Regions from separate parts of the Weissella sagaensis genome, predicted to be linked through region 2. Evidence: predicted binding sites of a transcription regulator. Region 2 holds the regulator's gene; the other holds the start of a gene.
The links. The regulator HrcA, encoded in region 2, represses chaperone genes, less so after heat shock. The targets are predictions, from matches to a motif close to TTAGCACTCNNNNNNNNNGAGTGCTAA.

Region 1 (7,663 bases), on a different contig from region 2:
CGCATTGCTGAAGGAACGCCGGGAGAAGTTATCGTCAAAGATGTTATTCCATCTGTAAAGCCAGATATGGTTGTGATTGGATCACATTCACAAAAAGGTACTGAGAAGTACTTTGGATCACAATCAAGTTATATCGCTAATCATGCGCCTGTAACAGTTATGATTGTTCGATAGAATAATGAGTCAGTGTTTATAAAAATGGTATGGCCTCACTTATAAGACGATTTAGGCGAGGTTCTGGCGAAGTATAGTGCCAAGCAAAATAAGTTTACATAGTGTTATTGATATACTAAGGCTTTATTTTTTGTGGACATGTGTCATAAGGGGTTAGTACAAAACAACGTACTAATCTTTTTTTTTGAAAAAATTAGTTAATAAAATAGGTAGGAATTCGATAGAATTAATTTATGACAAAAAACTTGTGGGGAAGAACTAATGACACTAGTAACGAAATATATTAATGCTTACCTATCAACTTTAAAATATTTGAATGATACAGTGGCTGGGCCGGCAGCAGCATATGATTTATCTTTTGAACAATATTTAATTATGCATAGTGTGGCACAACATGATGGCTTGACACTAACTGATATTGTTGCTAAACGCCAAGTCACACGAGCTGCAGTTTCACGACAAATAAAAATGTTGCTACGTAAACAATATATTTGGCAAGAAGCTGATGTAATGGATCGACGGCGACAATTATTACATCTAACACAACGTGGTCAAAAAATAGAGACAATTCTAAGTGAACGTATCGAAATTCGCTTTGAAGGGTGGTTATTAGCGTTAGGTGAAGAACGCTCCGTTGATGTTTTACAATTTATGATGCGTTTTGATGAGAAATTTCAAATTAATAGTAAAGGTTAGTTGCAGTTTATAAGTGTGATGATTAAAAAATATATTTGATTTATACTTTTTGTTTATACGGACTTGAATTTATTTAGTGTATGTTGTATGATTGAATAGTTGTTTTTGGGCATTAGCCAAGCGGTAAGGCAATGGTTTCTGGTGCCATCATGCACTGGTTCGAATCCAGTATGCCCAGTTTTACAGATGCGGGAAGCACTAGTCATATAATATATGATTAGTGCTTTTTGTTTTGCACTAATCATCAAATAAATAGCATTTAAAATATATTATTTTTGTAAGCGTTACAAAAGCTACCATTAACGCTTTATCATAAAAAAGAGTTAGAAGATTTTGTGAATACTAACTGCATATGGCTACAAAATATCGAAATAAAGCGCTACAATGTATTTAATGACACTTATTGGAAATATAATATATTTTAAAGAGGTAGAAGTACATGTCTGAAGAGAAGAAAACAGGTGCTGACTTAGTTGTCGATAGTTTGAACAACCATGGTATTGATTTAGCTTTTGGTATTCCGGGAGCTAAAATTGATCGATTGTTTGAAAAATTAGATCATCCTAAAGCAGGAGAAAAAGCACCTAAGTTAATTGTGACACGTCATGAACAAAATGCTGTGTTTATGGCGCAAGCTTTTGCACGTATTACTGGTAAAACTGGGGTTGTTATCGTGACATCAGGACCAGGTGTAGGAAACTTGGCTTCTGGCTTGATGACGGCAACTGCTGAAAATGATCCAGTATTGGCAATTGGAGGTCAAGTGCAACGAAAAGATTTGTATCGTTTGACACATCAGAGTACACCATCAGCAACATTGTTTGCACCAATTACTAATTATTCAGTTGAAATTCAAGACCCTAATAATATCTCAGAATTAATTTCTAATGCTATTGCAGCAGCTAATGGTCCTAAGCCAGGGGCATCATTTGTCTCGTTGCCACAAGATGTTGATGAAGCAGAAGTTACGACAGCTGCTTTGCCTGCAGTTAAACCTGCTCGCTATGGTGCAGCAGCTTCAGAGGATATTGCTTGGCTTGCTGAACAAATTAAGGCTGCTAAATTGCCAGTATTGTTAGTTGGTGCCCGTGGTTCTGATGACAATACAACAGCAGCATTGCATGCTTTACTAGAACAAACAACTTTGCCGGTTGTCGAAACATATCAAGGTGCTGGTGTCATTTCTCGTGAATTAGAGGAATCAACGTTCTTTGGTCGTGTTGGGTTCTTCCGTAATCAAGTTGGTGATCAATTGTTGGCACAATCAGACTTGGTTATCACAGTTGGTTATGATGCGATTGAATACGAACCACGTAATTGGAATAAGAATGCTGACTTACACATTGTTGCAATTGACACACAAGCTGTTCAAATTGATAACAACTTTACACCAGCACGTCAGCTTGTGGGAACTTTGGCTGATACGTTGATCGATTTGAAGTCACAAATTGCAGGATATGAATTACCAGCAGCATCACAAGCTAAGTTAGCTGAGTTCAAGGAGGCTTTGAAGGAAGCTGCAAAGCCAACCTTTACGCCGGCACAAGAGAACTTGAATCATCCTTTGAGCATTATTAAGTCATTACAAGCACGTATGACTGATGATATGACTTTGACTTCTGATATTGGTTCACATTACCTATGGCTTGGACGTTACTTTAAGTCATACGTTCCTCGTCACTTGTTGTTCTCAAATGGTATGCAAACTTTGGGAGTTGGTCTACCTTGGGCGATGGCAGCTGCTTTGGTTCGTCCAAATGCTAAGGCAGTTTCTGTTTCTGGTGATGGTGGATTCTTCTTCTCAGGAATGGAACTAGCAACAGCAGTGCAACTTAACTTGAATACTGTTCACATTGTATGGCAAGATAATTACCATTACGATATGGTTAAGTTCCAAGAAGAAGTTAAGTACAATGGTGAATCAGCCGGAGTTAACTTCTCAAAGATTGACATTGTAAAGTATGCTGAATCAACAGGGGCTAAGGGATTGCGTGTTGATTCACCAGACCAATTGGATGCGGTCTTGGATGAAGCATTTGCAACTGAAGGTCCAGTTGTTGTCGAAATCCCAGTAGATTACTCACACAACTATGAATTGATGTCTCAATTGATTGATGCAGAATAAATAGAAAAGCGTCCAGGTTTCTGGGCGCTTTTTATCAAATTAAAGGAGTGTATAAATATGGCAACAGTATATCAACACAGTACCTTAGCCGCTTTGATGGGAAAAGTTTTAGGCGGTTCGGCAACCTTAGCTGAATTAAAGCAACATGGGGATGCTGGTATTGGAACGTTTGATGGTTTAGATGGTGAAATGATTATGGTAGATGGTGAAGTCTACTATATGGATGGCGAAGGTCAAATTCATCATGTAACAGATATGGAGAAGACAGTACCATTTGCAACTGTTCATCATACTAGTGATGAAAAACAAAAGGTTTCTTTTAGTGCTGGTAATATGAAAGAAATGGTTTCTCTAATTAGTGATCGTCAATTAGAAAATACTTTTTCAGGTGTAGTTTTGCGTGGTAGTTTTAATCACATGAAAGTTCGTTCAGCGCCTAAGTCTGAGCGTCCATTTCCTTCATTATCAGAAATCACACATACACAACGTGAATTTGAAAAAGATGATGTTGATGGTGTGTTGATTGGTTACTATTCACCAGAATTGTATCAAGGAACAGTTGCTGCCGGTTGGCACGTTCACTTTTTGAGTGATGATCGTACTTTTGGTGGTCATGTATTGGGCTTTGATGCCAATGAATTAACAGGGGACTTAACTATTTTTGATAATTATGAATTACATTTACCAATTCATGATAAAGAATTCCGTGAGCACCATGTTGATATGGATGGCCTAAAAGAAGGTGTTGCAGCAGCTGAAGGTTCACAAGATTAATTTTAAAAATAGCGATTACAATGATTTAATGGGTTGTAATCGCTATTTTTTTACTACCATAGTATGATATATCTAATGAGTAATTTTGCGTAATTAATATAATAGAGGGATAAGAAATGGGAAAATTAATGAAAGCAGTTGTGACAACTGCTGATGAGCAAACACCGTTAATTGATAAAGACATTGCACAACCTGATTTGACTGATCATGATGTGTTGGTTAAAGTGGCGGCAACTGCTATGAATCCAGTAGATATTAAACAATTAGAGGGAGCACAGGCTGCAAAACAAGAACGTGTTCTAGGTTTTGATGCGGTCGGTAAAATTGTTGGTGTTGGAAGTGCTGTTGTTAATTATCAAATTGGTGATCGCATATTTTTTGCTGGTGAATTAGGTCGCACAGGTTCAAATGCAGAATTTGAGGCGGTTCATGAGGGGTTGATTGCTAAGGCGCCAACAACGTTGTCAGATATTGAAGCAGCTGCATTACCACTTACGTTTTTAACAGCGTATGAAATGTTAGCTGATAAGTTTGGTATCCAGATGACGGCTGATAGTGCGCATGGCAAAACTTTGTTAATTATTAATGGTGCCGGGGGTGTGGGCTCAATCATGATTCAGTTAGCAAAATGGTTAGGGATGACAGTTATTGCAACTGCATCACGTGGCGAAACAATTGCATGGGTTAAAGAAATGGGAGCTGATGAAGTAGTTAACCACCGAGAAGATTACGTGCAAGCAGTTAAAAAGCTAGGCTACCATGAAATACCTTATATTGCAGTATTACACTCGTTGGATCAACATTTTGAGAAAGTGGCAGATTTGGTGGGGACGTTTGGCCATATAGGTGCTATTGTACAATCAATGAATCCGTTACCTGTCGGGTTGATTAAAAATAAAGCAGCATCACTTGATTGGGAATTTATGTTTGCTAAGACGAATGCTGGACAAAATATCGCTAGTCAGGGTGCAGCATTAGCTTTATTATCAAAACTGGTTGATGATGGCTTCGTTAAATCAACGGTAACGCAGACATTGGATGGGCTATCTGCTCAGACAATTATAAATGCTCAAAAAGAAGTTGCACCAGGAAACATGCTAGGTAAGCTAGTTATTAAATATTAATGTTGCACAAAAGTAATTAAAAAGATTGGTTTATCAGAGCAATGATGAACCAATCTTTTTTTAGTTTTGAAAAAATAAATATTTTATTTGCACTCTCGAACATAGAGTGCTAATATAGAAAATGTAGATAAGGTCAACAAAGGTCAAAGAGAATTTGGCAGTTGATTTGTATTGGGAGTAATGAATATAAAAAAGAATATAAGGAGGCCGTATTATGGTACAAGATCCATTTGGTTTTTCAAGTTTTGATGATATTTTTCGTATGATGAATAATGAAGGCGTGGCACGTGCACAACAGGCGCAACGTGCTCAGCAAGGACAACGTCCACAAATGAGTCGCGGGGGAGGCAATGATAATGGTCAGGGTAATGGTTTACTAGATCAATACGGTATTAATCTAACTGAGTTAGCACGACAAGGTAAGTTTGATCCAGTCATTGGACGTGATGATGAGATTGCGCGTGTTATTGAGGTTTTAAACCGTCGTACTAAGAATAATCCTGTTTTAATTGGTGAAGCTGGTGTTGGTAAAACAGCTGTTGTTGAAGGTTTAGCGCAAGCAATTGTCAACGCCAAGGTGCCAGGAAAGTTGCAGGGTAAAGAAGTTATTCGGTTGGACGTTGTATCCTTGGTACAAGGTACAGGGGTTCGTGGTCAATTTGAAGAGCGGATGCAAAAGTTGATGGATGAAGTTTCAAAGCGTGATGATGTTATTTTGTTCATTGATGAAATTCATGAGATTATGGGTGCTGGAACAGCTGGTGAAGGATCTATGGATGCTGGTAATATTCTAAAGCCGGCTTTAGCTCGTGGTGAGTTCCAATTAATTGGTGCGACAACGTTGAATGAATACCGCCAAATTGAAAAAGATGCTGCGATTGCACGTCGTTTCCAAACGGTTCAAGTTGATGAACCAACTACCGAAGAAGCCTTACAAATTATCCAAGGAATTCGATCACGTTATGAGGCATACCATAAGGTAAAGTACGCTGATGATGCGTTAGCTGCAGCTGTTAACCTATCAAATCGTTATATTGCTGATCGTTTCTTACCCGATAAGGCAATTGATTTGATTGATGAAGCTGGTTCAAAGAAAAATCTATCAGTAAAGATTGCGGATCCTAAGGAATTAGAAAATAAGATCCATTCAACTGAAGCACAAAAGCAATCGGCAATTGAACGTGAAGATTATGAAAAGGCTAGTCATTTACGTGATCAAATTAATAATTTAGAATTACAATTAGAAGCTGTTAAACAACAAGCACCGCAAAATGAAGCCGCTCAAACAGTGACAGTTGCGGATATTCAAAAGATTGTTGAGGAAAAGACAGGCATTCCAGTTGGTGAATTAGCAGCGTCTGAGCAAGATCAATTACGTCATTTAGGTGATAATCTAGTTGCACATGTTATTGGTCAAGATGAGGCAACTCAAAAGATTGCGCGAGCAATTCGTCGTAATCGGGTTGGATTTAATAAAACAGGTCGACCAATTGGTAGCTTTTTGTTTGTTGGTCCAACAGGTGTAGGAAAGACAGAGACAGCTAAGCAGCTTGCTAAGGAATTGTTTGGTACCACAGATAGTATGATTCGATTCGATATGTCAGAGTATATGGAGAAGCATTCTGTTTCAAAGTTAATTGGTGCACCAGCTGGTTATGTTGGTTATGAAGAAGCTGGTCAATTGACTGAGGCTGTCCGCCGCCATCCTTACTCATTAATTTTACTAGATGAGGTTGAAAAGGCACATCCAGATGTTATGAATATGTTCTTACAGATACTAGATGATGGTCGTTTAACCGATGCGCAAGGTCATGTCGTTTCATTTAAGGATACAATCATCATTATGACTTCAAATGCTGGAACTGGTGTTAAAGGAACAAAGGTTGGCTTTGATCAAGATAATGAACCAACGACGAATAAGTTACTTGAACGATTAGCACCATACTTTAAGCCAGAATTTTTGAACCGTTTCGATGGTATTATTGAGTTTAACGCTTTGTCAAAGCAAAACTTGTTGCATATTGTTGATTTGATGATTACTGAAATGAATGAGGCAATTTCTGAGAAGGGGCTACATCTTGCGATGACGGATGATGTTAAGCAAGAGCTTGTTAACTTAGGTTATAATCCAGAAATGGGTGCACGACCATTGCGTCGCGTTATTCAAGAGCATTTAGAAGATCAAATAGCTGATTTTTATCTTGATAATCCAGAAGTTAAAAATTTGTTGGCAAAGATGGACGATGGCCAAATTGTGATAACAGCACAACGTGATTCAGACAAAAATATGAATTAAAAATATAAATATTAAATGAAGCGGCGGTCTATACCGTCGCTTTTTTGTATGCTTATGATTGAATTTATAGCTGAATTAATGGTTAATAAATAAAAAAATACGAACGAACCCAAAAAAACAATTATGGAATGTAACACAAATGAAATGTTATTTGAACTCTTTTGAAAAGTCTCTAACGTACAATGTAGCATGTAGTAAAAATCAAGAAAATCTTAAGAAATATCAATTTAGGTGTTTCTTATTTAATATAAGTTTAAGTAACTAATTTTTAAGGACTAAGGAGTACTAAATATGCACGCATCTGTAAAAAACACGCTATTAGCAACTGCTGGGGCGGCAGCAGCATTGGCAGGAAGCTCAGTCGTAGCTTCTGCTGATTCTATTACCGTTAAATCTGGAGACACTCTATATGCTTTGGCAGCAGCCAATAATGTATCAGTTGATGATTTAGTATCAGCTAACAAAATCGCTGAT
Region 2 (7,663 bases):
AATAGTTGATTGTAACATTTGACGTTGCGTACCTTCACCAACATCAAACAACCAAACTTCATTAATTTCCTCAAGCAAACGTAAAGCAACACCCGTTACATTACGAAAACGTGCTGGAGAACCAGCGCCAGTCCCTAGAAACTCAATTTGCATAATTAGGAACTCCTTATCCTTTTAAATTATTTGTGCTTATTTCTAATTGAATTTTACTCAAAAAGAAAACCGCCTAAATGACGGTCTATACTAGTTATAATTTTAGCATTTTTTAACTGCTTTATACAGCAGTTTAATGATGCTAAAACGTAATTGTCCTAACTGATGATGGTTTTACAATCTCATTATTTGCTGAATCTTTAACTGTCGCAAATTGTATATCCAGTGATGATAAATGTTTTCCCACATGTTTAGGAACCAATACAGTTGTCGTTGTCGACGTCGTTTCGTAAGGTACAATACCTGAAGTATTTAAACGACCATCGTTGTAGATACCACTCAATATCGACATCGTTGTGTCATCAGAATATTTAATTGCTGTAATACCAGGTGTAATTGCTGTTACTAAATTATTGTTTGTCACATCATAGTTAATAACCAACGTGATAAATTTGGCACCTAATTTGCGATCGTTTAACGAACGTTTAGCTGATAATAGCGAATTTTGTGTGCGTGCAGTATTCTGAATAATATTGATATTTTTAATATGATAAATCATATTACCATTCGTAATGGTACTATCAACTTTTTTATTATCTACCCACTTCTGTTCAAGTCCTGTTTCTGTTAGTTGGTACTGACCAATTTTTTTAAGTTGTCCACGTTCAACATAGTTTTTATTTGCTAAATCTTTTTTGGTCGGTTGATATTCTTCATAACTGTCTTGTCCTTTTTTGGCAAAAGGAAGTTTATTATGATTCATAGCTTCTTCTGCCATCGTTCGTACACGCGTTGGTTGCCCATTGTTACGATATAATACTAAAACCATAATGAGCGCAACAATCGCAATTATGGTCGTTAAAAGCCAGCCCATTCGTCTATGCATATTACCCTTCCTTAATTAGGCTAACACAATAATGTTGTCTATAATACGATAACCGTATATTTTATGTAATAATTGTTCGCTATCACGAATCATTATCTCCAAATCATTTTCATCATACTTTTGTAAATCATGAATCGTTGTGCTTTGATTTGGCGCTAACGTTAAAATTAATTTTTTATCTTCTTTACCCATAATTTCAACAAACACATACTCTGATGAAAATAATTGTGTTGCCAACGGACGTTCTAATGGCATACCAAGTAAAGAAATTTTTAAATCTCCTAAGCGCATTTAGTAACCTCCGTTTTCTTTATCAATTATGCCATACAAAAAAGCAAGTAACCTTAAACAAAGTCACTTGCTTGTATTTTTAGCCGAAAAATCCTTTTTTATGTTCACCAGTCATTGCTTCTTTAAAAGCTTCAAGTGCTTTCTTCTGTTCCTTATTCAATTTCTTTGGAACATCTACATACAATGTCACAATGTGATCACCGTTGTTACCACTACGCATATGTGGTGCACCTTTACCACGTAGACGGAAATTAGTCTCAGTTGCTGTACCAGAAGGCACCTTTAATTTAACATCACCATGCACTGTTTTAACTGAAATTTCGCCACCTAATGCAGCTGTTGTAAAGTCAATTGGCATACGTGAATAAATCGTTGTCCCTTCACGTTCAAAATCATCCTTTGACGGTGAAACACGGAATACAACAAACAGATCACCATATGGACCACCATTAAAGCCGGCTTCACCTTGACCAGTCAAACGCATTTGTTGACCATTTTCAACACCAGCTGGAACAGTAACCTTTAGTTCTTTGCTTTCTTGTTTACCGTCATTTGTTGCACGTGTATACGAAATTGTTGCATCTTTACCAAAAACAGCCTCTTCAAAGGTTAGATTCATTCTGTATTGCAAATCTTGTCCCTTGCGTGGACGGTTAGGATCTTGGAATCCACCACCAAACATTTGACTAAAGATATCACCAAGGTCAGAAAAGTCGCCATATTGGGCGTTACCGCCACCAAAACCACCAAAGCCACCGAAACCACCTTGACCACCAGGTTGGCCATCTGTTGCACCATATTGGTCATACATTGCACGCTTTTGTTCATCACCTAATGTTTCATAGGCTTCTTGTATTTCTTTATATTTTTCTTCAGCACCTGCCTCATGATTAAGATCTGGGTGATACTTTTTTGATAATTTACGGTAAGCCTTCTTAATTTCATCTTGTGAGGCATTTTTATCAATACCTAAACGCTCATATAATTCAGTATTATTCATGAGGCAAATCCTCCTAAAAATTTTAATATGTATCGTGATTGCGAGCTGCTATTCTCACAATCACGTACGGTCTGTAACGTAGGGGTGTTCAGATCGTTAAATCATTTGATTATTTCTTATCGTCATCTGATACGTCTTCAAAGTCACCGTCAACAGTATTGTCATCTGATTGACCTTCTTGTGCGGCACCTTCTTGACCTTCAGCTGGTTGTGCTTGTTGATACAACTTAACAGCTAATTCTTGAGAAACCTTTTCCAAAGCTTCCTTCTTGGCCTTCATATCTTCTAAGTTATCAGCTTCCTTCGCTGCTTTCAAGTCTGCAACGCCATCTTCTACTGGTTTCTTATCATCTTCAGGCAACTTGTCGCCAACTTCTTCCAAAGTCTTTTCTGATTGGAAAATCAATTGGTCAACTTCGTTACGTAAGTCAGCTTCTTCCTTACGTGACTTATCAGCTTCTTCGTTAGCCTTTGCATCATTCATCATACGTTCAATTTCTTCATCTGACAATGATCCTGAGCTTTGGATGGTAATCTTTTGCTCTTTATTTGTTCCCAAATCCTTAGCAGATACAGAAACAATACCATTACGATCGATGTCAAACTTAACTTCAATTTGAGGTACACCACGTGGTGCAGCTGGAATATCTGCTAATTGGAAACGACCCAATGTCTTGTTATCGGCAGCCATTGAACGCTCACCTTGCAAAACATGGATATCAACAGCTGGTTGGTTATCAGCAGCGGTTGAGAAAGTTTGTGACTTTGATGTTGGAATAGTCGTGTTACGATCAATCAACTTTGTAAAGACACCACCCATTGTTTCAATTCCCAATGACAATGGTGTAACATCAAGCAAAACCACATCCTTAACATCACCAGTGATAACACCACCTTGAACAGCAGCACCAAGAGCTACGGCTTCGTCAGGGTTAATTGAGTGATCAGGTTCCTTACCTGTCAAGTTCTTAACAGATTCTTGAACAGCAGGAATACGAGTTGAACCACCGTTTAAGATAACCTTGTCAATTTCATCAATTGATAGACCGGCATCCTTCAAAGCGCTACGAACAGGTGCTTCAGCACGCTTTACCAAATCAGCCGTTAATTGATTAAATTGTGCACGAGACAAAGTTGTTTGCAAGTGCAATGGACCTTCGTTAGTTGCTGTAATAAATGGTAGGTCGATTTGAGCTTCAGTAGCTGATGACAATGTCTTCTTAGCTGTTTCGGCTGCATCCTTCAAACGTTGCAAAGCAAGCTTATCATTCTTTAAGTCAACACCGTGTTCTTTCTTAAAGCCATCAGCTAACCAGTCGATAACCTTTTGGTCAAAGTCGTCACCACCAAGGTGAGTGTCACCATTTGTTGACAATACTTCGAACACACCATCACCCAATTCAAGGACAGAAACATCAAATGTTCCACCACCCAAATCGTAAACCAAAATCTTTTGGTCTTGGTCTAATTTATCTAAACCATATGCTAATGAAGAAGCAGTTGGCTCGTTAACAATACGCTCAACTTCTAATCCAGCAATCTTACCAGCATCCTTAGTTGCTTGACGTTGTGCGTCATTAAAGTAAGCTGGTACAGTAATAACAGCTTTATCAACTGTTTCACCTAAGTAATCTTCAGCATACTTTTTGATGTATTGTAAAATCATAGCTGAAATTTCTTGTGGTGTATAGTCCTTACCATCAACAGTTACTTTGTAACCAGGCTCACCCATGTGTGACTTGATTGACAAGATTGTATCAGGGTTAGTAATTGCTTGACGCTTTGCTGTGTCTCCAACTTGCGTCTCACCGTTCTTAAATGAAACAGCTGATGGTGTCGTACGACCACCATTAGGATTAGTAATAATCTTTGGTGCGCCACCTTCCATAACGGCAACAGCTGAATTTGTAGTTCCTAAGTCAATTCCAATGATCTTTGACATAATAATTTACCTCTTATTGATCAGATTTTTTTATTTGTTAAATACTAATATTAATGAATAACTGCTTAATTATAAACAGATACCATCGCTGGTCGAACAACACGATCAGCTAAAACGTAACCCTTTTGAAGAACCGTTGCAATGGTATCCGCTGGATGATCATCATCTGCAGGTACTGATTGAATTGCTTGGTGGAAGTTAGGATCAAATGCTTCACCAGCCTCACCGACTGCTCTCACATCATGTTCTTCAAGTGCTGAAATTAGCGTTTTATACACCATTTCAACACCCGTCTTAATTTGTTGCGCTGAATCATCATCAGCTTCAACTTGCAAAGCACGCTCTAGATTATCTACAGCCGGTAAAATTGATTGCGCTAATTTTTGATTAGCAAATTTAACAGCTTGAGATTGCTCTTTTGCATATCGTGCTTGCATGTTTTGCATTTCTGCATGAGCACGCAAGTACTTATCTTCTGCTTCAGAAACTTTGGCTTCTAACTCAGAAATTTGATCTACTGTAGAAGTTGTTTCTTCATTATCAGTGTCAACATTGATTTGTTCACCGGTAACTTCGATTTCTTCTTCAGGAGTCTGCTTTTCCTTTGACATGTCAACACCTCTTTTCTAACGATAATATTCTAGTAACTGTTGCGTTAAAGCACTCCGGAACGCATCAACCAAGCTTATCATGTCAGCGTACCGCATAGATGTTGGACCTAATATAGCTATTGCCCCAACGCCGTACTGTGCAACACGATATGTGGCTGATACTAAACTATATGGTGATAACAAACTGTTACCATTTTCATCACCAATTTGTACCATCACTCCGTCATTTGCCGTTCCAACAACTCGTCGCATATCTCTAGCTGAATCAAGCAATTGATATAATTGTTTGATATCTTGCAAACTAGAATCAGTCGTGAAGTCAAGAACATTTAAATAACCGCCAATGAACACTTTATCATGAATAGAACGTGCCAAGACATCACCGAATAATTGCAAAAATGCAACTGGTGTTCGGATTGTACGTTCCATCTGCCAAGGCAAGTCACCAGTTAGGGTTCGTAAAACTTCAATAATGGGTTGGTTCACTAATGTCTTATTAATGTAATCAACCATATCATCAAGATTTTTTACGGACATACCTTCTGGTAAACGAAAACTTTGACTCGTAACTTGTCCATCATTCGTAACAATAATCGCCATAATTTGTTGGCCGTTAATTGGTACGAGACGAAAACCTGATAAGCGAATATCTGCTGATTCAGGTTTTAGAGCAACAACCGTATAACCTGTTAGGCTTGCTAATTCATTTACCATTGTTTGCATCAAATCATCAATTTCTTGAAAATTACGATTAAACACATGTTCTAAAGATTCCTGAACAACTTTTGATAAATGTTGCTGACGCATTAATTCGTCAACATAATAACGATAGCCTCGCTGTGAAGGGACGCGACCAGATGAAGTGTGCTCTTTTTGTAGCAAGCCCAATTCCTCTAATAGTGCCATTTCATTACGCACAGTTGCTGAACTTACTGCTAAATCTAATTCACTTAATAAAGTTTTAGATCCAACAGCTCTGCCGGTTTTTGCGTAATCACGAATTATGGTGGCTAATATTAGCCGCTGTCTTTCCGTTAACATACGCGTCACCTCCTTAGCACTCTCAACTACTTCGTGCTAACAGTTATTATAGTACACGCCTTATATCTAAATGTCAACACTTTTAGCACTCTTTATTGTAAAGTGCTAATTTATTTCTAAAAATGCTGTTATAGCTAGCTTTTTAAACAATGTAACCAATTAAAAATCCGTAAATTGATTACAAATCATCGAATTCACGGATTTTTCCATATTTACTTAGATACTTTTAACGAGACTCACCTACGATAACATTTCCTGCATATCCAAAACCGACCTTTGTTACATTCTTATTTAACACCCAGTTATAATGTCCCCTCGTACCAACGGGCAACATATTTATTTCATTAAACCAAGCATTAATAACAGGATAACCTTTTGACCACCCTATACCGATTACTTCACCAGCTGTCCGCCAGTGATCCGATGGAATCCCACGTGAATTTGTATAGTTAGCCCTTGTTGTTGCTAGGTTAGCTAATTCATTATCCCAGATAAGTGGCTTGCAGCCATTAGCTGTTCGTATTTTATTCAACTCTCGAAGTGTTACGTCATTTTCTTCTTGCTTATGGCCAACACCTTCATTATTAAAAGACCACTTATTGCCATTAATCATAACTGTTTGGTTTGTTATTTTTAAATACGTTATTGGATCAAAGTAATAATAGTTTTCTTGCCAACGTTGCAACCCACTCTGTACAACACCATTATTATCAACAAGATACCACTTACCCCATTGAGATAATACATAATCCCGCTTATTTAATAATTGACTTGTATTTAAATCAAAATAGTAATATTTACCTTCTATTTTATGAATACCTGTTAATAAAACACCATCATGATTTGCATAATATTTTCCTCCATTAATTTTTAACCACTGATTTTTACGAAGATAATGTGTATTATCTTCACCAAAATAATACTTGTTTCCTGAAATATGTTGTAACGATGAAACAGCTTTGCCATCGTTATTAAAATAGTATGTGTTACCCCATTGGTTTTTAAACACATTATCTTGCCGTAAGCCAGTATTACTATCAAAATAATAATATTGCCCATACCATCGTTGAATTCCAGTTTGTTTTTGTCCATTTTTAAATAGATACCAATTATGACCATCATTTAGATAGCCATTACCTAACATCCCATTTTGATAAAAGCGATGATTAATGTATTCATTCTTATTTTGGGCATTCACACACTTATCATTAGTTACCGTAACTCCCATAGAAATTGCGATAAACATCACACTTGCAATATAATAGCCTTTTTTCATCAAAATTCTCCTTATAACTTTGTCTTTCTTAACAACGTATATAAGGACGTTCAAAATAATTTTTTGTCTATTAAATTATTATCTCTATTTTTTTATAGCTTTTGTTTTCGGGTCAAAATAATACCATACACCATCAATTAGCTGCCAATCTACAAGTAGTATATTGTTATGAACATATTGTCTATCACCTAGTTCATTCGTTTGCCACCCGTTAGATAGAAAGAGTGTACTATTCTTATCATCAATATTTTGTGTCATATTACGATTATGAACAATGAAATTTGATATTGCATATCTCATTTGTTGATAAACATCTGTTTTTGGATGAACACCATCGTTTAAAGAATATTGACTATAAGCAAAAGGTGACTGTTGCCAATTAATAATCGGAATGCCAAAACTATTAAACGTTACTTTCAATGCGTCCTGCAAATCTTTAAGCGTATAATCACTGGCTTTTTTT

Region 1: the regulator HrcA is predicted to act here: its motif matches at 4,980-5,006, upstream of G7Y65_RS00535 (ATP-dependent Clp protease ATP-binding subunit).

The regions. Positions count from the first base shown of each region.
Region 1 is NZ_BLKA01000001.1:107,886-115,548, reverse strand. It holds gene G7Y65_RS00565 (universal stress protein) at 1-174, shown strand, start outside; gene G7Y65_RS00560 (MarR family transcriptional regulator) at 436-870, shown strand; tRNA gene G7Y65_RS00555 (tRNA-Gln) at 977-1,048, shown strand; gene alsS (acetolactate synthase AlsS) at 1,310-2,995, shown strand; gene budA (acetolactate decarboxylase) at 3,053-3,769, shown strand; gene G7Y65_RS00540 (zinc-binding alcohol dehydrogenase family protein) at 3,886-4,893, shown strand; gene G7Y65_RS00535 (ATP-dependent Clp protease ATP-binding subunit) at 5,108-7,189, shown strand; gene G7Y65_RS00530 (LysM peptidoglycan-binding domain-containing protein) at 7,481-7,663, shown strand, end outside.
Region 2 is NZ_BLKA01000002.1:101,784-109,446, reverse strand. It holds gene rnz (ribonuclease Z) at 1-153, opposite strand, end outside; gene G7Y65_RS03125 (hypothetical protein) at 296-1,039, opposite strand; gene G7Y65_RS03120 (hypothetical protein) at 1,055-1,330, opposite strand; gene G7Y65_RS03115 (DnaJ C-terminal domain-containing protein) at 1,410-2,330, opposite strand; gene dnaK (molecular chaperone DnaK) at 2,440-4,272, opposite strand; gene grpE (nucleotide exchange factor GrpE) at 4,338-4,883, opposite strand; gene hrcA (heat-inducible transcriptional repressor HrcA) at 4,899-5,924, opposite strand; gene G7Y65_RS03095 (CAP domain-containing protein) at 6,151-7,200, opposite strand; gene G7Y65_RS03090 (SGNH/GDSL hydrolase family protein) at 7,285-7,663, opposite strand, start outside.